3 regions of the Desulfofalx alkaliphila DSM 12257 genome follow, and region 3 is predicted to be linked to each of the others. Evidence: riboswitches for the same ligand, from Rfam matches in the RefSeq annotation. Region 3 holds a riboswitch; each other region holds the start of a gene.
The links. Region 3 has a riboswitch for S-adenosylmethionine ahead of BR02_RS0110030 (O-acetylhomoserine aminocarboxypropyltransferase/cysteine synthase family protein). Riboswitches for the same ligand answer to the same signal wherever they lie in the genome.
Positions count from the first base shown of each region.

Region 1: it holds a riboswitch for S-adenosylmethionine, as region 3 does, so the genes downstream of both, metK (methionine adenosyltransferase) here and BR02_RS0110030 (O-acetylhomoserine aminocarboxypropyltransferase/cysteine synthase family protein) in region 3, are expected to answer to the same signal.
Region 2: it holds a riboswitch for S-adenosylmethionine, as region 3 does, so the genes downstream of both, BR02_RS0105485 (homocysteine biosynthesis protein) here and BR02_RS0110030 (O-acetylhomoserine aminocarboxypropyltransferase/cysteine synthase family protein) in region 3, are expected to answer to the same signal.

Region 1 covers NZ_JONT01000003.1:22,903-33,717, forward strand. The annotation lists gene BR02_RS0102995 (ComF family protein) at 1-161, opposite strand, end outside; gene BR02_RS0103000 (GAF domain-containing protein) at 203-1,336, opposite strand; gene BR02_RS0103005 (hypothetical protein) at 1,473-1,829, opposite strand; gene metK (methionine adenosyltransferase) at 2,038-3,222, opposite strand; SAM riboswitch class I at 3,310-3,412, opposite strand; gene BR02_RS0103020 (MFS transporter) at 3,485-4,711, opposite strand; gene BR02_RS0103025 (YlmC/YmxH family sporulation protein) at 4,779-5,024, opposite strand; gene BR02_RS14690 (S8 family serine peptidase) at 5,074-7,320, opposite strand; gene BR02_RS0103035 (phosphoglucomutase/phosphomannomutase family protein) at 7,601-9,061, opposite strand; gene BR02_RS0103040 (YetF domain-containing protein) at 9,081-9,815, opposite strand; gene BR02_RS0103050 (NAD-dependent epimerase/dehydratase family protein) at 10,062-10,815, opposite strand, start outside.
Region 2 covers NZ_JONT01000008.1:9,652-20,466, reverse strand. The annotation lists gene BR02_RS0105515 (CoB--CoM heterodisulfide reductase iron-sulfur subunit A family protein) at 1-2,533, opposite strand, end outside; gene BR02_RS0105510 (CoB--CoM heterodisulfide reductase iron-sulfur subunit B family protein) at 2,601-3,452, opposite strand; gene BR02_RS0105505 (4Fe-4S dicluster domain-containing protein) at 3,469-4,074, opposite strand; gene BR02_RS0105500 (DUF342 domain-containing protein) at 4,397-6,118, opposite strand; gene BR02_RS0105495 (UPF0280 family protein) at 6,228-6,968, opposite strand; gene BR02_RS0105490 (NIL domain-containing protein) at 6,970-7,371, opposite strand; gene BR02_RS0105485 (homocysteine biosynthesis protein) at 7,402-8,601, opposite strand; SAM riboswitch class I at 8,699-8,845, opposite strand; gene BR02_RS0105480 (hypothetical protein) at 8,999-9,178, shown strand; gene BR02_RS0105475 (tRNA 2-thiocytidine biosynthesis TtcA family protein) at 9,200-9,943, shown strand; gene BR02_RS0105470 (GNAT family N-acetyltransferase) at 10,071-10,815, shown strand, end outside.
Region 3 covers NZ_JONT01000017.1:33,676-44,490, forward strand. The annotation lists gene BR02_RS0109980 (sugar ABC transporter substrate-binding protein) at 1-538, opposite strand, end outside; gene BR02_RS0109985 (DUF2508 family protein) at 657-926, shown strand; gene BR02_RS0109990 (uracil-DNA glycosylase) at 923-1,486, opposite strand; gene BR02_RS15655 (hypothetical protein) at 1,580-1,717, shown strand; gene BR02_RS0110000 (DUF3243 domain-containing protein) at 1,733-2,008, shown strand; gene BR02_RS0110005 (PDZ domain-containing protein) at 2,051-3,298, opposite strand; gene BR02_RS0110010 (S41 family peptidase) at 3,401-4,555, opposite strand; gene BR02_RS0110015 (murein hydrolase activator EnvC family protein) at 4,698-5,825, opposite strand; gene ftsX (permease-like cell division protein FtsX) at 5,860-6,750, opposite strand; gene ftsE (cell division ATP-binding protein FtsE) at 6,740-7,426, opposite strand; SAM riboswitch class I at 7,630-7,741, shown strand; gene BR02_RS0110030 (O-acetylhomoserine aminocarboxypropyltransferase/cysteine synthase family protein) at 7,818-9,095, shown strand; gene BR02_RS0110035 (methyl-accepting chemotaxis protein) at 9,177-10,352, opposite strand; gene BR02_RS0110040 (CHASE3 domain-containing protein) at 10,386-10,790, opposite strand.

The sequences.
Region 1 (10,815 bases), on a different contig from region 3:
GGCCGCCCACAGCGGCAGCAGTATTTCCCCTTTTGCTGCAGGGCAAGCCAGGCCTCACAGGCAGGGCAAACTTTTTCCCCCGGAGAAAAACCGCCGCACAGGGGGCACTCCTGGGGCGGCGGGAAGATTAAGTTGAGAAAGGCTTCCAGGTACTGCTTCACGGCAAAAACCCCTTTGGGGAATTTTAGAAGGCTGCCCACTTCTATTTATTGGGCCCAAAAAACAACTTTAACCTGTTTGACAAGATGGCGTTGGTTACCGCCACGGCGGCTTGTCCGGCCATGATGGTCAAGGTATGCAAATGGTGGCGGTCAAAGCTTTTGGGCCGCCTGCTGCCCAAGACAATTACCCCCACCACCCCGCTGGACGAAACCAGCGGCACCGCCAGCAGCGAGCGCATTACCCGGGTTAAACCCGGCTCCTGGCGCAGGTGCGGCTGCTGCCGGGTATCCTCCACCAGCACCGGCCGGGCATTTTCAATCACCCTGCCCACAAAGCCTTCACCGGGATATACCGGCATCTGGCCTATCTCATTGGCATAGGGGCTTTTTATCACCACCGGCTGATAATAACCCCTGTTTTGACGCAATAGATAAAAGACCCCGGTATGATAATCCACTATGCGCCGGGATTCCCTTAAAATAATATCCATCAGCTCATCGGGATCAGAGCCGGCAAGCCGGCTGGACACATGTTGCAGCACCTTCAATTCCCTGGTGGCAAATTCCAAATCAATATAAAGCCTTAGTATAAATTGACCGGCAATTACCGGTATAAACAAGAGCACCGAACCGATAAAGCCCGTTTCAGCATATAAAAGCACCATTAAGAGCCCCACCGGAATGGTAAAAAAATAAGTGTAGGCATCCCAGCGCAGGGCATCAACCCAGCTAATCAGCGGGTAAGAACTGCGCTTGGGCAAGTGATATAAGTAAACCAGCAAATGATTAATAACATAGTAAGCAAGAATAAAAACAGCCAGCGGTATAATGTTGCCTGCATCCAAGCGGTCGGCTGCCGCCCCGCCCACAAGCTTATATAAATATAAGGCGCCGAAAACGGCCAAGACATATTGGGCAGCGTTAAAAAGCGTGGTGCGAATGGGGTTGCCCCGGTTGGCAATGCCGCCCCCTATTAATGCCGACAGCCCCACCACATAGGCCGCCGCCGAACCGCCATAGATGATAAAAACAGCCAGCACCACGGCAAATCCGCCGGAAACAAAGCCGTGGGCAAAGGAGACCGCCAGCCATTCGGCCACCATGACCAGGGCCACCATGACCAGCAATTCGAGGCCCAGGTCAACATTTAATTGGGGGAACAGATGCACCAGCACAAATATTCCCCCAAATATAACCAGCCAAGTATATAAAATGTATAATAAGCTACGCCAGCGCAACAGCCTTTCGCCCCTTTTGCATTTGGTATACTTTATTCATGATTATTCTTCGACATGGCCCAGGGTTTTTCCTTTATCTGGTTGTTGAAATCTGACTAAATAAGGGTGCTTTTATTAACTTACTGCCGGTCAGTCCCCGGGCGTCGAAAATAACCCCTTGGTAGGAAGGCTCATTCTTAACTTGAAAACCACAGCGGTAAGCCAGTCTGGCCAGCACCTGGGCAGTTTCATCCCTGCTGCCGGTATCCACCAGCACCAGCTCCACACCGGGATTAGCGGCGGCCGCTGTGCGCACAAAACCCTCCACCCAGTCGGCCTGATCCTGCACCAGCACCTCAACCGGCCCGGCTGTCCTAACAAAATAAAAGTGCACCGCCACCACCCATAACAACCAGCACAAAAAGGCACCGCCAATAACATAAGCCCACATAGTCAGTCACCCCCGTAATGCAGAATATGTTCAAGGGCAACCATATGTGAGCATTTTGGCAACATGGGCAACATTTGAGGGCGGGATGAATTTACCCTCGATCAACTGCGGCCTCTGGATAATTTTTGTAGGGGTTCCATTTATCGAACCCATGCAATAAAAATGCGGCAATGGGGGCTTGTCCCCTTGCCGCATCAATAATTCTTTTCTACAGCACCTCAGCCCGCAGGGCCTTTGCCTTATCGGTGCGCTCCCAGGGCAGATTTAAGTCATCCCTGCCAAAATGGCCGTAGGCCGCCACCTGACGGTAAATTGGCCGGCGCAGATCCAAGTCCCTGATGATGGCCGCCGGGCGCAAATCAAAGTGCTTTTGCACCAGTTCCACCAGCCGCTGTTCACTTACCTTGCCGGTGCCAAAGGTATCCACCATAATAGATACCGGCTTTGCCACGCCGATGGCATAGGCCAGCTGAATTTCACATTTATCTGCCAGGCCGGCAGCCACAATGTTTTTCGCCACATAGCGGGCAGCATAGGTTGCCGAGCGGTCTACCTTGGTGGGGTCTTTGCCGGAGAAAGCACCACCGCCGTGGCGGGCGTAACCGCCGTATGTATCCACAATAATTTTCCGGCCTGTCAGTCCGGCATCCCCATGGGGGCCACCCACCACAAACTTGCCGGTGGGGTTGATTAAATAGCGCACCTTGTCGTCCACCAGTTCCTTTGGCAGCACCGGCAGAATCACCTTATTGATTAGGTCTTCCCTGATGGTTTGTTGGTCAACATCGGGATGGTGCTGGCTGGAAACCACCACAGTGTTTACCCTTACCGGTTTGCCGTCATCATACTCCACAGTAACCTGGGTTTTTCCGTCGGGCCGCAGGTAATCCACTTCCCCGCTTTTACGCACCTCGGCCAGGCGGCGGGACATCTTGTGGGCCAGCGAAATGGCCATGGGCATCATTTCCGGGGTTTCGTTGGTGGCAAAACCAAACATCATCCCCTGGTCGCCGGCACCGATTCTGTTTAACTCCTCCTCGGCGGCTTCATCCCGCACCTCCAAGGCACGGTTTACACCCAGGGCAATATCCGGAGACTGCTCATCAATGGCAGTGAGCACCGCACAGGTGTCACCGTCAAAACCAAACTTGGCCCGGGTATAACCAATCTCCAGCAGTGTGTTTCTTACCACCTTGGGGATGTCCACATAGCAGTCGGTAGTAATCTCCCCACCCACCACCACCAGGCCGGTGGTGACAAAGGTTTCACAGGCAACCCTGGCCTGGGGGTCTTTGGCTAAAATATTATCCAGGATGGCATCTGATATCTGGTCGGCCACCTTATCGGGGTGGCCCTCGGTAACTGATTCAGATGTAAACAGTGTCTTTGCCAATTTTGCGCCCTCCTTATACTCTGGTTAAAATCACTTGTCTATGTAATAATTAAAGCCTCTCCAATGAGAGGCTTTATATTACACCGCTTCTCATCTTTCGCAGGTCTCTGTGCTGCGCTGGAATTGGCACCTTTGAAATTCAGGTTGCCGGGTTTCATTGGGCCAGTCCCTCCACCTCTCTTGATGAGATATTATGTTTTATATTCGTTAAATATATTAGCAGAAGACACCAACAATGTCAAAAACATTTTTTATTGGGTACCTATGGCGCAAATTCTGCTCTTAATTTTTTGCCCATCCTTTGATACAAAACACCCGTCAAGGCCAGCAAGACCCCTGATACCAGCAAAATATAGCTGATAGGTACCATATCCGCCAGGGGACCGAAGAATAAAATGGCTACCGGCATGGCGGAGCCGGTAACAATGTGAACGAGAGAGAAGACCCGCCCCATCATGGCCGCCTCTACCCTTTCCTGAATCATCACCGTCAGTACGGTGGCCACCGTGGGCATGAAAAAACCCGCTGTTCCCATCACCATTAAATAAAAAGCAAAGTTGCCGGCCAGTCCTAACAGGGCAAATAAAATACCAAAGGCCATTAGACCAAGGGCTAGGGTTCGGATTTTATCCTTAAATTCCCCTTTGACGGAGACAAAAACCCCTCCAATTAAAGTACCCAAAGTCCAGGCTATTTCATTGGCTGTCAGCCGCCACACATCGCTGCCAAAGGTCCGTTCCACAAATAAAGGTGTTAAGACTGCCGCCGGAGTGATCAGGAAGAAAGAAACCCCAAAACAAATTAATATGGATTTCAAAAGCCTGTCGCTAAAAGTATAGGCAATACCCTGCTTCAGCTCCGTAAAGACAGAAGCGGTTTCCCCTTCCGTCCCTACCTTTTCTACCCGGATAAAACTTAACACCGAGATGGCCAAGGAAGCGGTAACCACATCCACCATAAAGGCCCAAACAATACCCAGGGAACCCAGCACCACTCCTCCCACCGCCGGGGACAGCAGCAGCAATACCGAATTCAAGGTTTGATTAACACCTTGTACCTTGGTCAGCTTGTCCACCGGCACAAGCTGAGGAAACAAGGCACTGACGGCAGGAGCCTGAACCCCCGCCGCAATTGAGCGAACAAAAGAAACAGCCAAAAGCATTTCCAGCCTTTGATAGCCCGCCCAAAATGCAATGGCTAAGCCCAAGGTAGCTAAGGCGATAAAACCGTCAGACAGCATGATCAGGTATTTTCGATTGTGCCGATCCGCCCAGACTCCTCCCCATAGGGATACCAGCACCTGAGGCAGCAAGGCACTGATGGTGAAAAGCATGACCCAGGTGCCTGAGGAGGTCTCTAAGGTAATGTGCCAAATGATGGCAAAACTCACCACAGAAGAGCCAAAAAGGGATATATTCTGGCTTGCGAGAAATAAGATAATCTGTCTCAACCAATTTTTATTACTGCCGCTGAATGAATTTGCTTCCATTAATTGCTACCCTCTGCTAAGCCCGATTTTTATAGTAGGGGCCTGATTTATCACGCCCACTCTTTTTTTATCTGCCCAAGGAATCAATTTCCACCAACACGGTATCCAGGCCAAATTTCACAATCCGTTCCCAGGGAATTACCAGCTCACGGCCAGAGCGAAAAAGACCTATCTTGCGGGAAGGTTCCACCACAATGGCCGTTATCCTGCCGGTTTTATTATCAAAGTGCATGTCAATTACAGCACCCATTTTGGCCCCGTCAGTAATATTTATTATATCCTGTTTTGCCAGTTGAGTAGCCTTGTGCAACATTTTGCTGTCACCCCCCTTAACCCAGAATATGTCGGCAAGGGGTAAAGGGTTACAACAAATTAAGCATCCTCTGCAGCACCGCCGCCGCCTCCGCCCTGGTGGTGGTACCCTGGGGTGCAAAGCGGTGTTCCGAGCGGCCCTTAATGACGTCGTACCTAACCATCAGGGATACCGAGGTTTTGGCCCAGGGGCTGATGTCTGCCCGGTCATAGTAAATATCAAGGGTTGTATCTTCCGATGAATAGGGAATATAACCGGCACCGATGGCCCGGGTAAGCATCACCGCCATTTGCTCCCTGGTGATGGGGTCGCCGGGGCCAAAAAGGTGTTCAGAATAACCTGCCACCAGCCCGGCATTAACCGCCGCTCCCACGGCGCCCCGGTACCAGGCATGCTGCGGAACATCGTAATATTTGGCATCATCCGGTGATTCAACTAAGTTAAGGGCCCGCACCAACATGGAGGCAAACTGGGCCCTGGTGACATCTTGATCGGGCTGAAAGCTTCCGTCGGGAAAACCCCCCACTAAATTGCGCCGGGACATATCTGCTATTACCTTTTCCGCCCAATGGTTTAAGGTGTCATTATATGCCGCCGGTTCCGCCGTGGCTAACCGATTAATTAATGCGGCATAACCTAAATCATAAACGGCATCCAGCCTGGGCTCCGCCCTGCCCTGGCCCTGGGGTAAGTAATAAACTTTGGTTCCGGCGGCTAAGCCCACCGCCCGGGTGTTTGGCACATCACTGTTATTTATCAGCCTTAGGCTGCCGGCCGCCACCGAGTCAATTTTCAAACTGCCCCCGTCGGCCCTTTCAATGCGCTGGCTTCCTTGATCATACCTCACAGTGCCCCTTAAGGGCACTTCCCCATAGATGATGGCAAAGGGCTGCTCTTCACTTTCTACCCTGCTGCCATTTACCTCAATGGCATAGACACCCTCTTGGGGATTGTTTATTGTAACAACCTCCACATTGTTTTTTCTGTCCCCGCCCAGGGCTTGGTTGCCCCAAAAGACTCTGCCGTCCGGAGCGGTCACCTTTAGGTCCAGGTCATTGACCAAGGGGCTGTCTGTACCGGCCTGGCCGGGGGCATCGGTCCATACCAGGCTTATGCGCACCGGCGCCTTGCCGGTGGCAGCAAAACTATAATTATAGATTTCATTGTCTCTCATATTAACCCTGTCCCGGTATGAGGTCAGTTCATCCTCCAATGCCATCAGCGTAGCCTGCAGGTCAATCATACCAAAGCCCTGGGCTTCCCGGGGTTCACCGGGCAGCTGCTGGGCACCGTGAATAAGGGCCGCCTTTATTAATGCCGCTGTGGGTTGTATTCCTTTAATATCGGTAAAATATTGGCGGGTTAAGGCCGCCCCGCCCGAGGCCAATGCGTTGGCCATGCTTGTACCCGATAAATAGGCGTATGAAGCCACTTCCTCTCCACTGCTGTTCAGTTCCCGCACCCCTGAAAGTATCCAGGTGCCAGGCGCCACCAAATCCGGTTTTATTCTGGCGTCACGGGTACCCCTGCTGCTAAAGGCAGCCACCTGGTAGGGGTTGTCTGAGTGGCCGTCAATACCCCTGGGGCTCTCGGTGGCCCCAACGGTAATAAGGTTTTTGGCTGAACCCGGTGAGGTAACATGCCTTGCCTGGCCTTCCCCTTGGTTGCCGGCAGACTTCAGCACCACCATATCCGGGTGTTCCCAAACAAACTTGTCCAGCGACACGGCATTATGATCATAGCTGCCGCCGTTTTCCCTAATACCCCAACTGTTTGAGTGAATGCGCACCCCGGCCTTGTAGGCATCCGCCAGCAGCTCGTAAATGGGGGGCAGTTTTAAACTGTTGCTGGCCTGGTCATAGGTGGCCTGAAAATACAGCTTGGCATCATAGGCAATACCCTTTAACCGGCCACCGGATTTTTCACCGCTGCCCACTATGGAGGTTGCTATATGGGTGCCGTGGCCAAAGGGGTCTTCCCAGCCCTCACCGCTGTAATCCCTTACCCCTATCACCCGGTCATTGAGGTCAAGGTGCAGGCTTTCAATGTCACCGGTGTCTAAGCCGGTATCCGCCACCCCAATAATTTGCCCCTGGCCTGTCAAGCCCAGGCCGTTGGGGGCAAATTCCGGATTGTACCATATTAAAGGCACCCCCATGGTAACGGCGGAAACATCATTTTCAATATCAGCATCGGCAATATGTATATCACCGGCCCAGGAGGCATTAAATGTCACAGCAGTTAGCACAGCAGCTAAAAAAATCATCCACAGACTTTTTTTATAAGATAAATTCATTATCAGGTAAGCTCCTAAACTTATAATATAGAATATTGCACAGATAATAACTGGTTTCTACACAGTAAAAACTATTCCTTTAGTTATTTAACTAAATTCAATTGGCAATTGTAGCATCTTCTATTAAATTTATGTATTAAAGGGGGAATTTGTCTCAGGGGCGGCTGCCAAGGCACAGTATGTCATATATAAGACGGGCCAACACACCCTTTCGTTTCACCTTTTTTGTATTTTAATTAAAAGACCGAGGGGTGGGCCAACATTGCCCACCCCTTACATATTACAAACCCAAGGTTTCCTTTAATTCCTGTTGAATTTCTTCCACCCGCTCTATGCTTTGGGCTTCGGCGTAAATTCTAAATAGGGGCTCGGTGCCTGAGGGGCGGATCAATACCCAGCTGCCGTCAGCCAACAATAATTTGGTGCCGTCAATGGTTATCCGGCCTACTACCTGCTGCCCGGCCACCCTTTCGGGCTCAAGGGTCTTTAATTGCTGCAGCACCCGGATTTTATCCTCCGGGGTGGTGTGAATATCCAAGCGCCTGCTGTACAGTTGGCCAAATTTATCGGCCACCTCCTGCATCAGCCGGGTTAAACTCTTTTTATGGTAGGCCATCATTTCCGCCGCCAAGAGGCCGGCCAATATACCGTCTTTCTCCGGGATATGACCTATTATTGATAGGCCGCCGCTTTCTTCCCCGCCCATGATGGCACCCTTTTCATGTAAGCACTGCCCAATATACTTAAAGCCCACCGGGGTTTCTTCCACCTGCTGGCCGTAGTGGCCGGCAATTCTGTCAAGCAGGTGGGTGGTGGCCACCGTCCGGGCAGCCTTGCCCCTTATGCCCTTAACTTCCATCATGTGATAATAAAGCATGGGCAAAAACTGATTGGGGGTGATGTATTGGCCGTTGCTGTCAATAATGCCAAAGCGGTCGGCGTCTCCGTCCAAAGCCAGCCCCAGGTGGGCCCCGGTATCCTTTAGCAATTGCTGCAGTTTTCCCAGCGAATGGCCGGTGGGCTCAGGCATGCCGCCGCCAAAGAGGGGATCCCGGTGGTTGTTAATGGTCTCTACCTGGGCCCCGGCCCTTTGCAGTATCGTATCCAGGTAGCCTATGCCGGCACCGTACATTGGATCCACCACTATTTTCATCCCCGATTTACCAATGACCTCTAAGTCGATTATTTCTGCCAGGTGCTCCATGTACTGCCCCACGGGGTCTATTTCATAGCATTGGACACAGAAGTCCGGCTGGTGTTCCTTTTCTATCAGGTGGCCGTAACGGCCCTCTGCTTCCTCTGTAATCCCCAAGTTGTAAACGCCCTGGTGTCTTTTTATGTTTTCTTCTATTTGCTTTGTAACATGGGGCAGGGCCGGCCCGGCATGCTCGGGAATGAACTTGTATCCGTTGTACTCCGGCGGGTTATGGCTGGCGGTAAGCATCACCGCCCCGGCAGCATTTTGCATTTTAATGGCAAAGGCAGTGACGGGGGTAGGGGCCGGTTTTTTAATTATAAACACCCGTATGCCTTTTTTCAGCATTTCTTCGGCCACCTCTTCGGCGAACCGGTCAGATAAAAAGCGGTTGTCGTAGCCAATTACCACTCCCCGCTCTTTTAAGCCCTTATCTATAATGTAGTCGGCCACAGCTCGGGTAACCAATCTGACGTTTTCAAATATAAAGTCGTCAGCTATGATTCCCCGCCAACCGTCAGTGCCAAAGGCAATTTTTATAGACAAATTCAATGCCTCCATTCTGTTATTTTTCCTTATCGGTAATATCCTGCACATGTCCCAATTCTCTTTTCAACTGATCCCGGTATTTATCCACATACAGGTTGCCCGATGTATCTAGGCCCGCAAAGGCCACCTCCTTGGGGCTGTCTATACCCTTTTTCTTTAACTCCGAGAGCAGCCAATCAAGGGATAAGTTGTTTTGCTCCAGATTCTGATAAATTACTTGCCCGTCCATAATCATCTCGGTAAGCAGCCCTTGGTATTGGGTTGAAAGGTTTATATCCCTTGGGGTCAAGGGCTGTTTGTCGCTTTTTAACAGTACGCTCAGTTCCCCATTGGGCTCGGCAATTGCAAATTCAACGTCTGAAATGTTAAATACATTTTTTTCCCGCAGCTGCATTAGCAAATTGTCAATGCTGTAGCGTTCTGTCTTTATGTTTTTTTCCATTATTTTACCGTTATGTATAACCACCACCGGTTCGCCCTCAATTATTTTACGCGCTGCCCTGGATTTTAATGCCGTGTAATTGGTCACCATGGTTAGACCGGCAATAATAACGATACCAATTATGTAGTAAATAACGTTTTCCTTATGATCGGTGGCCATGTTGGCACCTATGGAGCCAATAACTATGGCGTTTACAAAATCACTGACCGTCAGCTGGCCCACCTGCTGTTTGCCCACTAATCTGGTAAGAATCAATATGGCAGTAAAGGCTAAAAGGGAGCGCAGTGCTATGTCAATATGGGGGTTCAAGGTTTTTCCTCCTGCATATATTAGATACAAAGCATATTTTTCCTGCAACTCAGGTAAATTATGCATTCCCTGCCAAAGAAGTTTATCTATGTAACTAATTGGCAACAATATGGGTAAAGTAAAATTTTGGGAGGATAAAATGGCTAAGATAAAAGTGGTAAAAGTTGACCAGAACAAAAAGCTGTTTACAAACTACTTAAAATGGCTGCAGGCTAAAAAGAAAAAAATGACCGCCAAAGCGGCCGGTCATAAACAATAGTTTTTTAAACCCTGCTCTATACTCCACACCGGTTCCCATCCCAAAGCCACCTGGGTTTCCCAACTGCTTAAATAACTGTGCCTTATGTCCCCCTTGCGGGGCGGGGCATATTGGGGCCGGCCCCGGTAGCCGGTAATTTTTTTTAACAGTGCAAAAAGTTGATTTATCGAAGTGGCTTTTCCGGTGCCCACATTTAATATTTGCCTGTTGCCCCGGGTTAATGCCGCCACATTGGCCGCTGCCACATCCCTTACATGTATAAAATCCCTGGTCTGCAGGCCGTCGCCAAAAATAAGGGGGGTAAGCCCCCGGCGCATTTGATTTAAAAAAAGGGCCACCACCCCGCCCTCTCCCGTTACAGGCTGACGGGGGCCGTAAACGTTGGCATAGCGCAGCACGGTGTACTGCAAGCCGCACAGCATGCAGTAGGCCTCCAGGTATAATTCGCCGCATCGTTTTGATACACCATAGCCGCACATGGGCTTTAAGGGATGCCTTACATCCACAGGCAGGTATTGCGGTTCCCCATACACCGCGGCAGAGGATGCGTGCACCACCTTGCGCACCCCTGCCAGGCGACAGGCTTCTAACAGGTTTACCATGCCCTCTATGTTTACCCTCACATCATGTACCGGATCCTCCAGGGACCGCTGCACACTGACCTGGGCTGCCTGGTGAACAACCGCCTCAGGCCGAAACTTATCCACCACAGCGGCCAGTTTGCGGTGGCAGATATCCAGC
Region 2 (10,815 bases), on a different contig from region 3:
GCACCAGTAAATCAGCATTTAATTCCAACCTTTGCTTCAGTACCGGATCTGTCACAGACACTGTAATCTTATCCCCAACAGCACTGACCTGCGGTTTTTCTTCCAATTCATATCTGACAAAGACAACCCCTTGCTCCCTTGCCTGACGGTAGTACCTTTCTTTTAAGCCGTAGGTTCTGATGTCCCGGTACAAGATGACCACATTGGTATCTGGGTTATCCTTTTTAATTTTTAACGCATTTTTAATGGCGTGGGTACAACATATGCGGCTGCAGTAAGGTCTGCCTTCTTGCCTTGAACCTACACACTGGATCATGACCACATTGTTGACTCCGCTCAATCCGCCGTTTGCCAATTTATCTTCCAATTCTCTTTGGGTAAGTACGGCCTCATTTTCGCCATATAAATATTCATTGGGTTTAGCTTCTTGGGCTCCGGTGGCAATAATAACAGCCCCGTGCTCCACCACCTTGCTTTCGCCGCCGATATTGATGGTAGTTTTATAATTGCCTAAATAGCCGGCCACTTCAGAAATTTCCGCCCCGGTAAATACTTCTACCAGTGGGTGTTCATTTGCTTGGGCACTTAAATCCTTGATCAGTTGCTGGGGATTTGAACCATCAATGGTGTATTTTACGTGGTGGGCATTGCCGCCCAACTCCGGCTTTCTTTCTACCACATAAACCCCAAACCCTTGATTGGCCAAGTTTAGTGCAGCAGTTAATCCTGACAACCCTCCACCTACCACCAAAGCTTTGCGGTTTAAATCCACCGAAGAGGTATGTACCGGTTTAGCCAGTTTCACCTTGGCCACCGCCATGCGTACCAAATCTTTGGCCTTTTCCGTGGCTGCTTCGGGGTTGTCCCGATGCACCCAGCTAGCATGTTCACGAATATTTGCTTGTTCATACAAATATGGATTTAATCCTGCTTCACGAATGCTGGACATAAACAAGGGTGCGTGGGTTCTTGGTGTACAGGAAGCCACCATCACCCTGTTGAGCTTATGTTCCTTAATTCGCTCTTTGATCCTATCAATGTTATCTTGGGAGCAGGTAAAGAGAAACTCTTCAGCATGTACCACCCCGGGCAGGCTTTTAGCGTATTCCACCACCTCAGGCACCTTAACCACCGAACCGATGTTTATGCCGCAGTTGCAAATAAAGGCTCCCACCCTGGGGTCCTCATTGAGAACGTCCTTCTCAGGCGGAAATTCTTGCACCTGGGCCAGGCTACCCCTTGCCTCACTTAAAATCCGTGCCGCTTGGGCAGCTGCGCAGCTGGCATCTCCCACTGTCTCAGGAATATCCTTGGGTGCCACAAAGGCTCCCCCGGCATAAACCCCCGGTCTGGTGGTGCCACTGGGATTGAACTCCTCGCATCTGCAAAAACCGTCTTCATCCAGCTCAACCCCTACCGCTTCAGCCAGTTCTTTGGCCGTAGAGCTGGGCTTCAACCCCACCGACAGAATGAGCATATCAAACTCTTCTTCTTTCAGCTCACCGTCGGCTGTGCGGTAGCGTATCAAGAGGTTTTTGCTTTGCTGCAGCTCCTTAACCGATGATATCATTGACTTTTCGTATCTAACGCCGTTTTGCAATCTTGCCCGATCATAATATTTTTCAAAGTCTTTACCGTACGCTCTAATATCCATATAGAATATGGTCGCATCTAAGCCATCAATATGCTCTTTGGCAATAATTGCCTGTTTAGTTGCATACATACAACAAACTGCAGAGCAATAGTCTTTACCTCTGTTTACGTCCCTTGACCCAACACATTGTACAAAAGCAATCCTTTTGGGTTCCTTTTGATCTGACGGCCGAGAGACATGTCCCTGAAAGGGACCGGAGGCGGAAAGCATACGTTCAAACTGAACACTGGTCAACACATTTTGGTAAATTCCCCAGCCCAATTCACCGTAAGGGGTGGGATCAATAGGCTCAAAGCCAGGGGACAATATTACCGAACCAACTTCTAATACCAGCTCTTCATCTTCCATATCATGGTCGATTGCACCAGCTTCACAAGCATCTTCACAGGCTCCACATTCGATACAGTTTTCCTTGTCTACGGCGTAGGCATTTGGAGTGGCTTGGGCGTACATCTTATAAATAGCCTTACGCATTCCCAGACCGCCATCAAATTCACTGGGAACTTCTATGGGACATTCCTCTGCACAGGCGCCGCAGGCTATGCACTTATCTTCTATCACACAGCGAGCCCTTTTTAATACCCGGGCTTTAAAATTTCCCGGTTCCCCTTCCAGTCCTAACACTTCAGCGTTAGTAATAATTTCAACATTTAGATGCCTACCGGTATCCACCAGTTTAGGCGACATGGTACACATGGCACAGTCGTTAGTGGGGAAGGTTTTGTCCAGCATGGCCATTGTGCCCCCAATGGCAGGCTTTTGTTCCACCAGGTATACCTTGTAACCTGTTTCAGCCAAATCCAATGCGGACTGCATACCCGAAATACCTCCACCAACCACCAAAACTGCCCCTGTTTTTTTACTTTGATTTTGGCTCATAATTTCACCAGACCTCCAGTCTCATAGTTTGGTCCGGATGTCCCGTTAATCAGCTAATTAATTTATGTCATCCTGTCAACTGTAGCGACTTAATCAGCGGTGTGGGATCCACCATATGTTTTTTAAACCAACTTTGGGTTTCTGACAAACCAAAGGCCAAGCCCATCAACTCTGAAAAGAAAAATACCGGTATTTTCATTTCAGGTTTTCTTCTGGTTTCCAAGTTCATTTGGCATAATGGGCAAGTAGTAACAATTGCATGGGCCCCTGCTTCAACCGCTGCATCTAAGATGCGCCCGGTCATTCCATAAACCATTGATGATCTGGTAATGGAAAAACTGGCTCCGCAGCAATCGGTTTTGTAGGACCAGTTTATTGGCTCTGCGCCCAGAGCCTTCACTATCTTATCCATACTCTGTGGGTTTTCAGGGTCTTCAAAGGCTACCTCTTTTACAGGGCGCGAAGTTAAGCACCCATAATAACAAACCACCTTTAACCCCGATAGTTTTTTCTCCACACGCTTAGCAATTGCAACCAGGCCCACGTCATTGGCAAATGCTTCCAATGCGGACTTTGTAGTGATTTCACCGGTAAAACGATGGCCTAACAGGCCTTCCATTTGGCCCCTCAGCTCGTCGTTCTTCCTGATTGAATGCTCAGCCGTCTTTAACCTGTTGTAACAGGCTGAACAGGGCACCACCGGGTTCAACTTGCTTTCCTCCGCCAGTGCTAAATTTTGGGCGGCTAAGGCCAGTGCCAACTTATGATTAGTGGCGTGGGCCGACGTTGAACCACAACAAGTCCAATCCGGTAGCTCGACCAATTCCACGTCCAGCGCACTGCTGATCGCGCGTATTGATTGATCAAACTCTTTGGCTGTCGATTCCAGCGAACAACCAGGGTAATAGGCAAACTTCACTTAGGCTCCCCCCCTTCTACATAGAGATGGAATTGTCATTATTGCTGCAGTTACTCATTTTCGTTTTGTCTACATCATTAAAAATTTGTCTTATTTTACCTTTAGTTTTTACGCGAGCAGGCAAAAGGGGTAGCTTGCCTCTTGTAAATAAATCCAGCCCCATCTTAATGTCGGAGAATAAATCCCCGCTTTTCAGCTTATACATGGCTAACATTGTCGCTTCATGTATCCTGCCGTTGGACTTCACTGCATTTAAGAAGTTTTCATGGAATATGGGTATATTCTTTTCACTGGCCGGTACTTTTTCTTCTAAGGCTATTTCCCGCAAAGCATCACTGATTGCTGAAGTGGAAATGCCATTGGGACACCTGGCGCCACAGGTTTCACAGTTGGCACATAACCATATGAACTTGCTCTTTAATACCTCCTCCTTTAAACCAAATTGAATCATGCGAATAATTTGACTGGGATGAAAATCTGTGTAATCACCCACTTGACATCCCGCAGAGCATTTTTGGCATTGATAGCACAGTTCTAACGGTTGACAACTTCTTTCCTTAACCTCAAGAACAAAATTTGTAAAATTTAGTTCCTTCGAGCCCTGGTTTGTTACTATATTCACTATCCCACCCCCTCTTAAAAACCAGTGGCAACTATCGCACTATCTATAGTGAAATTTTATCACATTATTATAGGTTTTTGTAGTCCAAAATTCTGCTTTTTTTAAAATTAGCAAAAAATATTTTTACTATAGCAGGATAATTTTGAGGCTACTGCCCCTTTTGTATTTAAAACTATTATACTACTTTGCCGTTAATTATCCTTTTCGCTACAGCTAATATATTCATTTTTGTTTCATTTATATTCTGATAATTGTTTGCTTATTTTTGTGTCCATGTTCACATTAGTAAATAAAAAAAACCGACCCCCCGGTCGGTTCTACCTTAGTCATCATCTTCCTTAAAAAACACCTTATACTCGGTACTATTAACAGTGTAAATGCGGGCTCCCGCTGTAAGTATCACGTTTTGATGGGCCTTTTCGATCTTAATCGCATCGCCGGTTGTTTTTAAGGTGGTTTTAACACCCATCTCAGAGCCAACCTCATTGATCTTAATGACACCTTTACAGTTTATGTTCCCACCCCTAAATATTGAGTCAATAACAACGTTACCTGAGGCGTTGATTACTGTATTAATACAGCCCCTGCCGCATACATGAACGTTGCCGGCCGCATCGATGGTTGAGTTAACTGCGTAGGATATCAAAACATCCCCTTGTTTTTCGTCAGTTGAATCAATAGAGGTCATCACAGTTAACATCCTCTGCCGCAGGGCATCCACTTCTTCAATATCTTGGATTTTCAACCAGCCTAAGCGTCTATACTTTATTACCAGTTCCCTAATTAAATTCTCCAGCTCTGCCGTTACAACCGTTTGATTCTTTTTCAAAAGACTGTTCAGTTCATCCACTAATTTAGGGGTATCTTGGTATTTCTTGTTTATGAGGGCCACAATCATCTGGCCGGCACTAAAGGGTTTATTTAACTCAGCACATTTGTCTTTGAGAGCATTAAGCCAAGTAATTATTTCTTTTAAGCTTTCCTCTAAAGTTTTAAATTTAGATTTAAAGTCTTGTAGATATTGGGAAGAACCACCGGCATTAATGGTGGAACCAATAAGGTTCTTACCCACCGAAACATTACCCAGGGCTGTTAGTTTGGCTCCGTAAACGGCCCCCCCAACATCTATATTGCCGGCAGCAAAAACAGACATTCCTTCGGCCACATCACCGTTAATGCGAATGTCGCCATTGAACTCAAGGTTGCCGGTACTCAAGTTTACTTCATTGACTTGAAATACAGGCTTTACTTGAAAGGTCCAGGTGTTTCCGGCAACTTTCAGACTGGGCAATCCCTTTTGTGAGGCTATTGCAGTTAAACCGTCCTGTTGGAGCACCACCCCGGAACCGGCCACCATTGATATTTTTTTATGCTCAGGCGCCGGTAAGGGCTGACCGTCAACTCCACAACCGGGTTCACCCTCTTTGCCGGCAGTTTTTACTGCCAGTACCTGGCCCAATTCAACTGAAGCAAGGCGTTTTTGTTTAAAATCAACCCTACCGTCAGCCATTACTTGGGGGCGCTTAGTGGATTCTCTGTCAAAAAGCACATTTACAGATTCATCTATACCGGGCACCGGCTCTTTCCCACTGGCCACCAGCACTTTACCGATTGACGGAGTTTTCACAAGATCTGCGATGGCTTGGTTATCTATCCCGTAGACCACGCCGGCCCTTTGCAGTTCCTGGGTGACCTGTTCCTTTTCAAATGTAAATTCCTCTTTCTCCAAGGGCACGGCTTTAACAAAAACACCGGTACTTGTTACTTCAACATCAAGGGCAGGCAGAACTCTGATGGCCGGTTCCAATTGAACAAAGGCCTTTAAACGATCATCGCTGATCTTTACCTTCACCTTACCTTCTACTAGCTCAGCATTGGAAGAAAATAATATTTCATCCCCAGCATTTGCCTCTGTTGTTTCCATTACCGCTTGGCCGTTAATACTAATTGTAATATCAGAATGGGGAACAAGATACACTGATCGCTCCCAGCCGTCGGGAAAAACTAATTTACCCTTTTCATTTAGTACAAAATCATTTCCCATTTGTATCTTGCTCCTTTTTAGCAAATAATGTAGTATTAACTACATTATAGCAAAAGCCGACCTTTTTTAGAAGATCGGCTCTGTCTTTTACCGGTTTATTGTGAGCACTTTACAAGGGTGCTATTCTTACCTGACCCTTTACCGCCATCTTATCATCTTTTATGGCCAGCGCTCCGGTTATTCCTTTTATCGAGGTGGCAAAATCCACTGCTTTTTGTAAATCTTCCACGTCTTTCACCATATTTGCACTGGCCGTTGCCACCGCGTCTGCCAATATGGCTGAAGGGGAAAGAACAACCACCGCATCTGCAGTGCCAAAGCTAAGTGCGTGACCCACCGTGCCCGAAGAGGTGCATATTCCCAACGGTGATTGCTCCGGCGGGATTTCCAGGGCAATTTTATTACTAAAGGGTGATTGCCCGGCAAAAATGCCTATTTTGCGTTTTTTTGTACAGCGCATATAAATGTCGCCGCCGTTTTCTATTATTACCTCCCTTGAACGGCCAAGCAGCCTTTTCCCCACATACTGGGCAAAGGCACCGGCCACTGCCGCCATGGGTCCGGTGCCGGCAAGCTTAGCGGCTTCAGCCATTTCCACAGCCATGGCAGGAGCTCCGTCTAAGGGCGATAATGGCTTTAACGTTTTTGCAAATTCCGGGTGGCGCTGTATATACTGCTCCAGTGGGCAGCGGTATTCCATGACCAAATTTTCTACCCATTTAACCAAATGGTCATTAAACCGTGTTCGCAGCACCGCAACATCCAAATCGGTTTCTTTAACCACCGCTTGAAAATGAACTAAATCCTGTTGGCGGTGTAGCTTGCGGTATGTTCTTTCCATGTATTCCAAATTAAAAACAAACCTCCATGGCCTTTACGGGGCAAACTTTTACACAAATCTGACAAACTATACATTTGTCGCTGTTAAATTGTACCTCCATGGCCGGACGCTCTAAAAATAAGGCGCCGGTTGGACATGCATCGGTACAAACTCCGCAGCTTGTGCAATTCTGCCGGTTGTGGTTCACATGTTCAGCCAACTTTTGCACCTTTATGTTCTGCTCTTCTAAATACTTAATACCGCTTTCATACCTGTCTCCCGTTAACTCCAACACCATTGTACCCTCCCGGGCCGGATTAATACGGGCTTTAATAATATTAACCATAAGGTTATAGTCTTTAACCAAGTGGTAAATAATCGGTTTTTCAGAAGTTTCCGCAGAAAACCTTAGGATTATTTTTTTAGGTGACATTTTTACAACTCCTTTATACTGTTTTTCGTCCTATTCTTTGACGTTTAAGGACTTGGGTACAATGTTATCCTTGGCTGACGGTAACTGCTGCACCGGTTGGGTTAGTTCAAACTTTCCGGCTTTAATTCTTTCCTTTAGCTCTGTGGCAATTTCCACCGCCATGGGATAGCTGGATAGTGGTGCAGTTTTTACTTTTTTACCGTTAACGGTGATTTCACCGCTCTTTAGGTCAGCATAACTTACAAACCCCAGGTTTTCGCCGGTGCGGTTGGGATAATGATCACTGTAGTCTACAATAGGAGCATAAAGCTCTTTATCTGAACGGGAAACCCAATACATAACTTCTTCATTTAAAACGGGGATAGGTATACCGATGCCCACCGCAAGGGAGCATCCATAACCTATGAAACTGCATCCCCTAATATATCTTTGGTTCATTTGTTTTAAATCACCGATCACCGATAGGGTTCCGCCGCTTGGGTGTAGCTCCACACCCGAGGCATTGAGCATCGATGGGAAGTGCTGTGTTCCATACCAGGCAACATAACCTTCACCGCCCCCGAGGAAGATGCGGGTGCCAATGCCAATGGTCAAAAAGTGTGGGTCCTTTAGCAGCGGGCTTAACTGCCCTGAGGTGCTGTAATGGGCATTGGCAAGTTTCGGTTTTAGCATTCCCATGTAGGTGTACTTTGTCCGGTCACTTAAGTTTACTGCACAATTGTAGTTTTGATATGCATTGCGAGGATTAAATAAAAATGCCTCGTTTATATCTTGTAATGTAATTTCTGTTTCTAGCTCCTTGAGGGGGTAGCAGTCTGTGCCATAGGACTGTGCCTTTAATTTAACGGGTTTACCGGCCACCAAGTCCTCTATAACATGACCGCCCCCATAGCGAAACTCGCCGGGGAATTTTTTGTTCAAGGGGTCATCCAGGGTTGGTTCAGTGGCACCGATATAGGCGTCCACAGCAGCAATCCCTGCATAAGCAGGCACATTGTTGAGCAGCACCTTGCTCATTCTCATTCTCGGCTTAGGATGCCCAAAGTTTAGAAATGCACCGGAGGAACACATGGGCCCAAAGGTTCCGGTGGTAACAACATCCACTTCTTTTGCCGCTTGGGTAACTCCCTTCTCAGCTACCAGCGAAACAACTTCCTCGGCAGTCAACACCACTGCCTGGCCGCTTTTGATTTTAGCATTAATCTCAGCATAGGTTTTTTCAACAGCCATTTTTAAATTACCTCCTGTCTTTTTGGTGCCCTTTCTCGGTGCATGAAGTAAAAAACCTCTTCACACACAGAAGAGGTTTGCAAACAAAAATTGCTACCTCTTATCTGTCAAGGGAAAACTCCCTTGCAGGATTTAGCACCAGTTCGTCAGCAGTTTAAAAACAGTTAACTGTAGCCTGTTAACCACTGCCAACGCGGTTGCCGGGTTTCATAGGGCCTGATCCCTCCACCACTCCGGATAAGAGCACACTGATTATTTAATTGAATGGTGATAGTTTACCAAGTTTGTTATCCCTTGTCAATGGGAATTTATTGATATGCAAAAAGCTCCTTTAATAATAACACACATTTTCAATTATTTTATGATAAAATATTGGTTGTTAAAAGGGGTGGAGTTTATGAAGTTTTTAGTTTATTTATGGCTTTTTATTTTTGTCTTTATGATATTAATGATTCCTTACAAATTGTTAAGATACAAAAACGCAATTTGCCCCCACTGCCAGAAAACGGTAATGGTGAAAAAGGGCAGTAAGGACCACACCTGCCCCCTTTGTAAAGGGCAGTTTACCGAAAAATAATTCTTTAAATAAGGAGACATCATGGGTAAAAACAAAAGCAATATTTTAAGATGGGTATTAAGCGAATCAGTAAAGGCCATTGCCGATTACAAAATGATTGAAGACGGAGATAAGATAGCCATTGGGGTATCGGGCGGTAAAGACAGCAGTACCTTGCTGTATGTGATGGCTTATTATCAAAAATATTATCCATACAACTTCAAAATACAACCGATTCATGTTGGCATGGGATGGGATATGGACATCACTCCGCTTCAAGAGTTTTGCCGTTCGCTGGATTTAACCCTCCATGTGGAACCGGCAGAGATCGGTAAAATAGTCTTTGATGCCAGACAGGAAAAAAACCCCTGTGCCTTATGTGCCAACCTGCGCCGGGGTGCTTTGAACAGTGCAGCCAAAGAGTTTGGCTGCAATAAGGTGGCTTTGGCCCATCACCTGGACGATGCAATTGAAACCTTTTTTATGAGTTTCTTCTACAACGCACAATTTCGCACCTTTTCACCGCGCACCTATCTTGACAGGACGGACTTAACCATCATCAGGCCAATGGTTTATTTGCCGGAAAAAGACGTAATTAGATTGGCCAATAAGGCCCAAGTTCCTATCATTCATAATCCATGCCCGGCAAACCGTAAAACTAAGCGGGAGGAAGCTAAAGAGTTAGTGACAGAATTATCCAAGCGCTACCCGCGAATGAGGGATGACTTTGTTAAAGCCCTAAAAAACTTTGACGCACGCAATCTGTGGCCAAAAGTAATGCGTTAATAAAAACATTGCATTTGCAATCACACATTTACCCAAACTCCATACAATAAAGAAAGCCCAGCCACGCATAAGCTGGAAATTTCTCAGGTTGGCCTTAGGCCGGCCTATTTTTTTTGGAGTGATTGCTTTGGGGATTAATGTATATCAGGTTTCAACAAATAGGGAGTTTGATATTTTTGTCCGCTTGCCCCAGTTCATATATTACCGGGACCCCTTTTGGCTACCTGCAAGCGTCCAAAAAACAGCTAACATTCTGCTTAAGATCCCGACCAGGGAAGTTGCTTTGCTGGTGGCAGTGGATGATAACATCGTCACATCCCGGGTGGCCATTATGGCCAACCCCAAACACCATGAAAGGAACACCGCATTATTTGGCTACTTTGAAAGCACCAATAACCCGGAGGCAGTTAAAGAGCTGTTTGTAGCCGGCTGTCGCTGGGCCAAAGCAAGGGGATATGGTTATCTGGCCGGCCCGGTCAGCTATAATACAAACGACAGCGTCGGTCTGCTGATAGAAGGCTTTAACTATGCCCCCCAACAAAATATGCCCTATAATCTGGGGTATTACTCCCATCTATTGGAGTACGCCGGTTTTTCTAAATACATAGACCTGTTGGCATACCTTTGGACCCACAAGCACCCCTTCCCCCACAAACTGGCCCGGGTGGCTGAAAAGGTCAGAAAAAAACAAAGGGTGCAAATAAGAAAGATCAACTTTAATAACATCCATAGGGAGGCACAAATACTTTCCTACGTGCATAACCAAACAATGCAGGGTAATTGGGGAAGCAAACAGCTTTCTGTGGGGGATGCGGCAAACTATTTAAACAGCTACCGTTCCTTTGCTGAACCCGATCTCTTGTTAGTTGCCG
Region 3 (10,815 bases):
CCTGGGGCGGCTGCGGATTTAACAGCACCTCACCCTCCTGCACCTGCTGCCGGCCTTCCTTAATGATGTTTTCAATATACTGCACCTGCAGACTGCCTGCCCTGCTGTGGTCAGAGGTGATATAGCCATCCACCGGCGTGTTGACGGGCAGGGTTTCCAGGGCTATAACCTTGATGTTATTTTGTGTCAACTGCCGCACCAAGTCCGGCCCAATTTCCGGGTCGGTCATCTGCAGCACAACCACCGCAACTTTTTCTTCAATCAAAGTTTGAATATCCTTTTGCTGCTGGGTGGAATCGCCCCCGGCATCCAACCAGGTAAGCTGGGCCCGATCTTGTTTTTTGCTTTCGTTAAAAACCTTATGGATGGTGCGGTTGCCGTCCCGCTCCATATCAGCAACACTGACACCTATCTTGGGGCCCTGCTGGGGCGCCGGTTTTTTCTCCCCGCCGCCACCCCCGGGGCAGCCGACACTAACTGCCATCACCAATAAGAGCAATATGGTTAATAACCAATAACACTTGTTACGGCTAAACATCAGCTCACCTCACCAACAGTTGTTACTGGTTATTATGCTGTTTTTTCGGTTTTCTAGTAAATTTTCTTCATAAAACTTGTCCTCTAACATATGCATTAAGTGAAAGGGGATGTAGCCAATGATTGGTAGTTTGTTGCGGCAGCTAAGGGAAGTAATGGAATTCCTAAACCGCCTGATGGGCAGGCAGGAGGAGGGGCCTGAACTCTTTGCCATGATAGAACAGGCCCACCTTGACTGGCAGCATGCGATGCAGCAGTTAGACCTCTGCGACAAGGACATGTTAGATTACGTGATACACCAACTGCAAGCCAGGGAGAGAAGGTACATAGCTTTAATGATGCAGGCCAGGCAGGAGGGATTGGTGGCCTGGACACCGGATGAAAATTAACTTTCATTCATAAGCTTCTTATACTCATCCCTTACCTGCTGAAAATCTTCCCATACCGGCTTTTTTCTCCGGGGATCCCTCAGTAGGGCCGCCGGGTGATAGGTAGGCATTATTTTAATGCCGCTTTTGCTCTCCAGCCATTGACCCCGCATTTGGGTAATTTTTGCATCGGGTTTTATTAGATTTTGCAGTGCAGTGCTGCCCAGCAGCACCACTATTTGGGGCCTGATTGTTTCCAACTGCTGCCACAACCAGGGCAGGCATGCTTTAGCTTCCTTCCGACTGGGCACCCGGTTATTGGGCGGGCGGCACTTAACAATATTTGCTATATAAACATCCTGCCGCTTAATTTCTGCCGCCTCTAAAATTTTATCCAGCAATTGACCCGCAGCACCCACAAAGGGTATGCCCTGCAAATCCTCATCCTTGCCCGGCCCTTCACCAATGAGCATCAGTTTAGCCTTGGGGTTGCCCACCCCAAAAACAATATTTGTTCTGCCCGCGGCCAGACCACAATTAGTGCAGCCCTGTATCTCTTTTTCAATCAGCTCTAAACTCAAATATTTCCACCTCTGTCTCTTACATTGGTATATTTATCATTATTTTATAACAAACTACTGATAAAATCATCTATGCAATACAGGAGGGATAACGTGGCAGACATAAAAGAAAGGAATTCGCCGGATCTGGGCACCTGGGCCACCTTTCAACCGGGGTGGTGGGTATTGCACCTAATCAGCATCATTGTTGTCGGTTATTTAGGCTACTATATCCTAGCGGGTATCATGTAAAGGAGGGCACTGCCAATGGTATTTGATTTTGACCTAAAGCAAATTAACACCAACTGGGATAATTGGAAGCGCTACCTGGGACAAGCAGTTGAGTTTGCAGAAGAACTGGGCATGTCTAGAGAGCGCATCAACAATCTGGCTGCACAGGCTGGGTCTGTACTTGCAGAAAACGTTCCCCCTGCCAACCCAGAGCAAAAAACCCTAAAGGAACTGTGGGAAGTGGCAGATAAGGATGAGCAGCAGGTAATTGCCCGTCTAATGACAAAACTGGCCAGCAAAAGTATTAGCTAGCCCACACTAGAAACCCCGGTGTAGTATACAGCACCGGGATTTTTAGTGCGGAGCGCCAAAACGCTTCTTCCACTTTTCAAACCATTTAGACAGCAAACCCGAGTTTTTAATTTCCCCATGCACCCCTTCACCGCCCTCGGGCACCGGCAGCAGCCCAAAGGGCTGTGCAGGGGGAACCTTCACCAATTCCCGGCGATAGGCCTGCTGTTCACTGCTTATATAAGAAAACTCCAATAGCCCCTCGTTGTGGTGCAGCATATACTGCAGTGTGCTCTTGCTGTATAGAGGAATATCGTTCACCGCTAAAATAACATCCCCCGACCTCAGGCCGGCATTCCAGGCAGGGGTTTTGGGCAAAACATCCAATACCATTACCCCCTGGCCCGGCGGCACATAAATGGGCTGTTGGGTCATCTCCACTTTCTTGCCGATGTAAATTACTGCCTCATGGCCCAGGAAGGAAAACAAGGCCGCCATTAAACCCATCAGCAGGTACTGGTCAGAAAGCACCGCCAGCACCAGCAGTATCAGGCTGTAAATTGCTAAATATTTGGCAGAAAGCCGTGCCTTTTCTTGCGGCTTGCGGGCAGTGGCCATATCCCCATAACCCAGCCCGGCCACCACAGGTATCAAGCCGTATAAGAGCATCTCCGGGTCACCCTCTACCCGGGGCTTAATTAAGGGCCACCATTCCGGCATGGGCACACCTTCGGGGGGCAGCTCCGCCACCCCAATAACAAGCAGGGCCACCACCGGAATAGGCCAAAAACGCTGCAGTACAAAACCGCCAACCACCCGATTCCCCGCCATTTTAAAGTAGCTGGGCACCGCACCCAAATGGCCGCTGAAATAAATCAGTATACTTTCCACCATGTGCAGTATGGCCACCAGGGCCAAAACTTGCGGCACACTTATTTCCGGCCAGCCAAAAAGCAGGTGTGCCAGCGACAAAATGCCCCCGGCATAGGCAAAACACAAAAAACGCAAATTAATCATCATTAACAAGAGGGCCACCGCCCAGAGATAAATAAGCCCTGATCCGGTGAGGGTCAGGCCCACAAAGAGCATTAAAATGCTGCCAATAAGCCCACCCAGCACACCGTAGCCGGCGGCCTGCAAGGTGTCGGGCCACCAGCGACCATGCTTAAACCCAAACAGACGGTGTTTTTCCCGCAGTGTCCGGCGATATTGAAAGGCCACCAAAATAATAACCAGCCAGAAAATGGGATGTAAAATCGCTTCAATTAATTGGGTAATCAGCAGAGGTATAACTTCTAAAAAGGGGAACACCGCCTCACCTCATTATTCAAAAGGACCACGGCAATTCCGTGGCCCTTGTTCTCATACAACCATAACGGCCCTTTGCCATGGCCTAAGCCAAGGCAATACCGTCTACAGGTTTTGCATAATCTCTATCGCCTTCTGCAGTTGCATATCTTCCCTGGCGTTGGTAGGCTGTTCCAACACCACATCGGGCTCAATGCCCTCCATGTTAATATCCACTTTGTTGGGCGTCAAATAGCGGGCGGTGGTCAGCTTTAGACCTGCCCCGTCTCCCAAGGGGTACACCGTCTGCACCACACCCTTGCCAAAGCTGGTGGTACCCACAATGGTGCCCAGTTGGTGATCTTTAATTGCACCGGCCAAAATTTCCGCCGCACTGGCGCTGTGTTGGTTTTGCAGCACCACCAGCGGTAAATCCAAAGCATCCTCTGAAGCCTCAAAGGTGTGATCCTTGCCGTTCCTGTAGTCTATATGCACAATGGGCCCGCCGGGTATAAACCGGTCGGCCACCTTTGTGGCTGCCCGCAGTTCACCTCCGGGATTATTTCTTAAGTCCAGAATCAAACCCTTAATTTGTTGTCTTAGTAATTCACTTAATTTGTCAGACACCTCATCGGGGGTGTTTTCAGTAAACTGCGATATGGCCAAATAGCCAATTTCAGTATCAGGCAGCACATGTCCCTCCACAGTGGGCACCATAATTTCTTCCCTGACAATACTAAACTCCAAGGGTTCTGCAACCCCTTCCCTGGCTATGGTAAGATCCACCTTGGTACCCACCGGGCCGCGCATCATGCTGACAGCCACATCAAGGCTAATACCCCGCACATCTTCATTATTAATTTCAGTGATCTTATCCCCTGCCATCACCCCGGCCCGGGCAGCAGGGGTGCCCTCGTAGGGCCGCACCACCGTTAAGTAATCGCCTTCAATACCCACCAATATGCCTAAACCGCCAAAAGAACCGTGAATTTGTTCGTTGAGCTGTCTAAATGTTTCGGGATCCAGGTAGACCGAATAGGGGTCACCCAAGGAATCCACCACGCCGTGAATGGCACCTTCCACCAATTGTCCCGTGGGCACAGGCTCCAAGTACTGGGAGCGAATAAGCGAAACCACCTTCACCAGGTTACCTAAATTGTTATGATTGGTAAAAAGGGTATAACCGGTCACTGCCACAAATAAAAAGACCACCAGTCCGATTATAACCAGTACCTTAGAACCACGCCTGGGCCCCAATGCGTCTCTCACTAAAGAAGTCACCTACCTGCACCTAATTTACCTTTATTATACTACACCACATTGGCAAAAATTACAACAAGACTGCCTTACCCTGCTTCGATTAAATTTAGCGCTTAAACAAACCCCTCTTAATCCAAAAGGGCGCCACCAAGCGCCCTTAATATTATCTCAAATAATTTAGAGGATTAACCACACTGCCGTTTTCCCTCACCTCAAAGTGCAGGTGCGGGCCGGTAGACATACCGGTGGAACCAACCTTGGCAATTACCTGCCCCTTGTCCACCCACTGACCATAGCTAACTAACTGCTTGGAAAGGTGGGCATATAAGGTGTGCACACCGCCGCCGTGGTCCAGCATCACCACTAAACCGTAGCCGCTCATGTTATCCACCGACACAACGGTACCCGACTGGGCCGCCACCACATTGGCACTCATAGGGGCACCAATGTCAATGCCGCTGTGCATGCGCTGGGTACCCAATATGGGGTGCTTGCGCATACCAAAGGGTGAAGTGATTGTAGTATAACCGGGAGTGGGCCAAGCAAAGTTACCGCCCACAAAGGCACTGCCACCGCTTTGCTGGGCAATGCGGCGCAGTATTTCATTCTCCCTCTGTTCCAGTTCATTTAGCTGCTGCTCATACCTGCGCAAGTCCTGTTGGGCTGCCTTTAACAATTCGGCCCTTTCCCCTTGTCTTGAGGCCAGTTCAGCCCGGGCCCGCTCCTGTTGCTGGCGCACGGCTGCCAGCTCCTTTAATTTTACTTCCAAATCACTTTTTCTTACCTCAATGCGGTTTTTCTCCACCACCAGGGCGTCCATGATTTCCCTGTCTTGTTCCACTACCTTTTTAACTAACTCCAGGCGGTTAATAAAGTCAGAGAAACTGCCCGATTCTAACAGTACCTCTAAATAGCTGATTTCCCCGGCCTGGTAAAGACCCTTCAGCCGTTTCATCAGCAGCTCGGTTTTTTCTTCTAGATCCTCTTCAGCTTGCTTTAGTTCGGCTTCCACCCGATCCAGTTCTTTGTTAATGCCGTTGATGCGATTATTAAGGTCGTTAATCTCATTTTCCTTCTGGGCAATAGAAGCATTAAGGGCAGCCACCTGACGGGTGATATCCTGCACCTCACCCCTCTGGCTGCTCACCTGCTGTTTAGCCTGCTGCTGCCTTTGTTGGATTTCCCTTAACTGACTTTCCAGGTTTGACCCCGAAGCAGCTGCCGCCAAAGCCACCAGCAGCACCAAAGACATCCCCAGTACCATTATCCTTTTCCATGTCCTAGAACCCAAAGGTCCTCACCCTTTCATCACATCATATTTTGCACTACTTTTTTTCCGCCAAAAACTTGCGGATAGAAATTACACTGCCAAGGGCACCTATCAAAACCCCCGAGCCTATAAAGAGGCCAAATATAGTATTTAAAACGTCGCCCCCGGTTACCAGGCTAACAAAGGGTATCGAATCGGTGAGACGATTAACCAAAAACGAGTAAGCCGAGTATACCGCTGCCACTGCCACCAAGGCCCCTATAAGACCAATGAACATTCCCTCAATCATAAAAGGAGCACGGATATACCAGTTGGTGGCACCAAGCAGTTTCATGATGCCAATTTCTCTTCTGCGGGCAAACAAGGACATCCGAATGGTGGTGGCGATAAGGAATATGGCCGCTATGCCCAACATTCCCATCAGGCCCAGGGTAATCACCCGCACCCAGTGGGTTACCGCCAACAACCTTTCCACCAGCCCTTGTCCATAACGTACCAGCTCAACACCCGGCAGTTTTTCAAAGTGCCCGGCCAGTACCGGCACCTGATTTGCATCATTAACCCTGATGCGGTAGGCATCGGGTAAAGGGTTTTTTTCTAAATTCTCCAATAACTCCGAGTGATTACCAAAACTCTCCTTCATTTCTTCTAAAGCTTGTTCTTTAGATACAAACACCACTTCAGCTACACCGGCAGTATTTTTAATTTGCCTGCCCACCTCACCCGCTTCGGTGGTATCTAAATCTTCCTGCAGAAACACACTGATTTCTAACTCAGATTCCAACCGTTGGGTTAGATGATCAGCGTTAATTACCAAGAGCACCGAGCTGCCCAAAATTATCAACGAAACAGCCACAATAGCCATTGACGCCAGGGTCATCCAACTGTTACGCACCATAGACACCAATGCTTCACGGAAGATATAAAACAGGGTGTTAGTTCGCAAAGGTGTACACCCCGCCCTCTTCGTCTCGCACAATTCGACCATTGGAAAGACCGATCACCCTGCGCCTCATGTTATCAACAATATCCCAGGCATGGGTGGCCATCACTATGGTGGTACCAATGCGGTTAATGGCTTCAAACAGTTCCATAATTTCCTTGGACGTGGCCGGATCAAGGTTTCCCGTGGGCTCGTCGGCTAAAATTAAAACCGGGTTGTTTACCAAGGCCCGGGCTATAGCCACCCGCTGCTGTTCCCCACCGGAGAGATGGGCCGGATACTGCTTGGCCTTTTCCAGCATGCCAACCTTATTAAGGGCAGCGGGTACAATTCTTTTAATATCCTTTCTGGAAGCCCCGGTAACCTCCAAGGCAAAGCTTACATTTTCTTCCACCGTTTTTTGGGGCAGCAGTCTAAAGTCTTGAAACACCATGCCAATTTTTCTCCGCAAATGGGGCACATCTCTTTTTCTCATGCGCTGTACATTTTTGCCATTGAACATCACCTGGCCCCTGGTGGGCACCTCTTCCCGATAAATCATTTTCATCAAAGAGGACTTGCCGGCCCCGCTGGGCCCCACCAAAAAAACAAATTCGCCCTTTCGTATGCGCAGCGTTACATCCGATAGCGCCTTAACTCCGTTGTCATATACCTTCGAAACATTGTAAAAAACAATCACATGCCGCACCACCTTGTCTGTACCTATTAAACATTCGACAAGGTAAGATAAATTCCTTTAGGTAAAGGGAAATTCTGCAAGTAATTTGCTGGAATTTCGGCATTTAACCCGTGGCGGCAGAGCACGGGTCAGTAATTTTCGAAGCTGTTGACTTTAGGTAATAATTTGTATATCATTGTTAACATAGTTTTATATGGGTACTATTCTTATCAAGAGCGGTGGAGGGAAAGGCCCAATGAAGCCCGGCAACCAGTCCAGTTAATAAAACTGGGCATGGTGCTAATTCCTTCAGGCCCTATGCCTGGCAGATGAGAGGTTATAGTATAAAGGTTGTTTGCCCCTTCATCTGTGAAGGGGTTTTTTATTTAGATATAACAAGGAGGCCGTAACTATGAAAGATCAGAAATGGGGCTTTGACACCCTGGCATTACATGCCGGCCATCAACCGGACAGTGAAACTCTTTCCCGGGCGGTGCCAATCTATCAAACAACTTCCCACGTATTTAAAGACTCCCAGCATGCAGCAAAACTGTTCAACCTTGAGGAGCCCGGGCACATATATGCCCGCATCGGTAACCCCACTGTGGAAATTTTAGAAAACCGTCTGGCGGCACTGGAAGGTGGTGTAGGCGCCTTGGCTTTCGCCACCGGACATGCGGCCATCGCCGCAGCAATACTAAACATTGCTTCCAGCGGAGATGAAATTGTATCTTCCTGCAACCTCTACGGCGGTACAGTAAACTTATTTACCCACACCCTGGCCCGCCTGGGAATAAAAGTTCATTTGGTAGAGCCCGGCAACCCTGAAAACTTTAAAAGGGCCATTAATGATCGAACCAAGGCCATTTTTGCAGAAATAATCGGCAACCCCAGGTGCGACGTGCTGGATATTGAAAAGGTAAGTGCCATTGCCCACCAGGCAGGCATACCGCTTATTGTGGATAATACCTTTGCCACCCCATACCTATGCCGCCCCTTCGATTTTGGTGCAGATATAGTTGTACACTCTGCAACCAAATTCATCGGTGGCCATGGCACCAGTATGGGCGGTGTAATTATTGACAGCGGAAAATTTAATTGGGAACAAAACGATAAATTCCCCGGCCTGACAACACCGGATCCCAGTTATCACGGCATAATCTACAGTAAGGATGTGGGGGCGGCGGCATATGTGGTTAAAGCAAAAACCCAATTGTTAAGGGATTTAGGCGCCAGTTTAAGCCCCTTTAATGCCTTTTTGCTGCTTCAAGGTATAGAAACCCTTTCTTTAAGAATGGACCGCCATGTAAGCAACGCCCAAAAGGTTGCCGAATACCTGCAAAATCACCCCCAGGTGAACTGGGTATGGTACCCGGGCCTCAGCAGTCACCCCTCCCATGGGCTGGGCAAAAAGTATCTTAAAGGTGCCGGGGCAATTATGGCCTTTGGCATTAAGGGTGGCCTGGAAGCCGGCAGGCGTTTTATAGACAAGCTCCAGTTATTCTCCCATTTGGCCAACGTGGGCGACGCCAAATCTTTGGTAATACACCCCGCCTCTACCACACACAGTCAATTGTCTGAAGAAGCACAAGAAAGGGCCGGTGTAAAACCAGACCTAATTCGCCTGTCCGTCGGATTAGAAAATATTGAAGATTTGCTCCAAGACCTGGATCAAGCACTGAAAGCATAATAAACGAACCATACAGAAGACGAAAAATGCGGCAGGGGAAGTCTCACCCTGCCGCATTGAAAATTTCTATTTTGCTGTTATTTACCCTTCTGCATCCCCTGTCTTGGCCACCTTAAATTGGGCCACTTGTAACTGCATTTGGTTGGCAATTTCGGCCGGTTCCTGGGTTGCTGCAGATATCTGTTGGGTGGTAGAAGTGATCTGCTCATTGCTGGCAGCCAGCTGCTCCATTTCCTCGCTTGACTGTCTGGAGCCTTTTTGTATTCCTTCAACCATACCAATGGCTACATTAACGGAAGCAATGATGTCGGCCATGGCTTTACCGGACTCTGCTGCCAGCCGTACACCGTCCTCTACCTCCTTGGCACCCAGCTGCATGTTGTTGCTGGCCAATTCCACTCCCATTTGTACTTGTTTAATTAGCTCATTAATTTCTTTAGTGGCATTGGCCGGTTGTTCTGCCAGCGTTCTCACCTCTTCGGCCACCACCGCAAACCCTTTGCCATGTTCACCGGCCCGGGCTGCCTCAATGGCCGCATTTAAGGCCAGCAGATTAGTTTGTTCGGCAATGCCGGTAATGACATTGGTGATTGTACCAATCTGGTTTGATAGTTCATTTAAGTCCTGAATAGACTTAGCCACCTCGTTGGTGGTACTGGCAATGGCATTTATTTTTAACACCGTTTGTTCAATGGTTTCATTACCCATTTGGGCAACTTGGCCGGCCTTTTGAGATTCCTTTACCACCTCTTGGGCAGCCTCGGAACCGGTAGCGGCAGCAGCGGCCACTTCATTGGTTGCGCCGGCTATTTCCTCCACCGTGGCATTAACTTCTTCACTGGAGGCAGCCAATTCTTCACTGTGGGCCGCCAGCGATTGGGCCTTGTTGGCCATATCGCCAATTAACCTGCTTAACTTTGCGGCCATATTGTTAAAGGAGCGGGCTAAATCTCCAATTTCGTCACTGCTATCAATTTGCAGTTGATTGCTGAAGTCCCCTTCTGCATATCTATTGGCACCGTCAATTAACTGCATAATGGGCTTTTTAATAGCATTGGTCAGCACATAACTTAAAAGGACAGCTACAACAACTGCCAGACTAGATATTAACATAGAATTTCTTTTAACTGCAGTGGCATCGGTTTGGGCTTCTGTTATGTATTGTTCCCTAAAATTAAGGTTTGCCTCCACCAAGTCCGCCACTATTCTCTCCATCTCCGCTCCCACCACTGCCTGCTCTGCCAAAGTTTCTTGCAATTTGGCTTGGGCAATGGCAAGATCTGCCTCGTTTTAGGCGTTATACCTTTGCTCGATGGCAGGCAAGGTGTGCCCCACCACCTGCTGTTGGTATTTAATGATTAGATTTTTCAAGTTTTCAACAGCTTCCCTATTACCATCAGCAGCTATTGACTGCAGTTCTTCCACAAGCTCAAAGGTTTTGTTCAACCGGTCAATACATTCCTCTTTATAGCTTTCTTCGCCGGTGGCAGTGAATCCCCTCAAGCTAGACATTATTGCATAGGTTTCCAATTGAATGGCCTTTTCTACATCTACACGGTCGTTTAAAATGTCAACCTGCTGCATTTGATACTCGGTGGCCTTACTATTGTTATAGCCGTGTACTCCCAATATCAAAATCATCAGGGTTAAAACTAAATAACCCGCAGCTATTTTAGTGGCAATTCTCAACTTCATTAAATAAATCCTCCCAATTAAAATT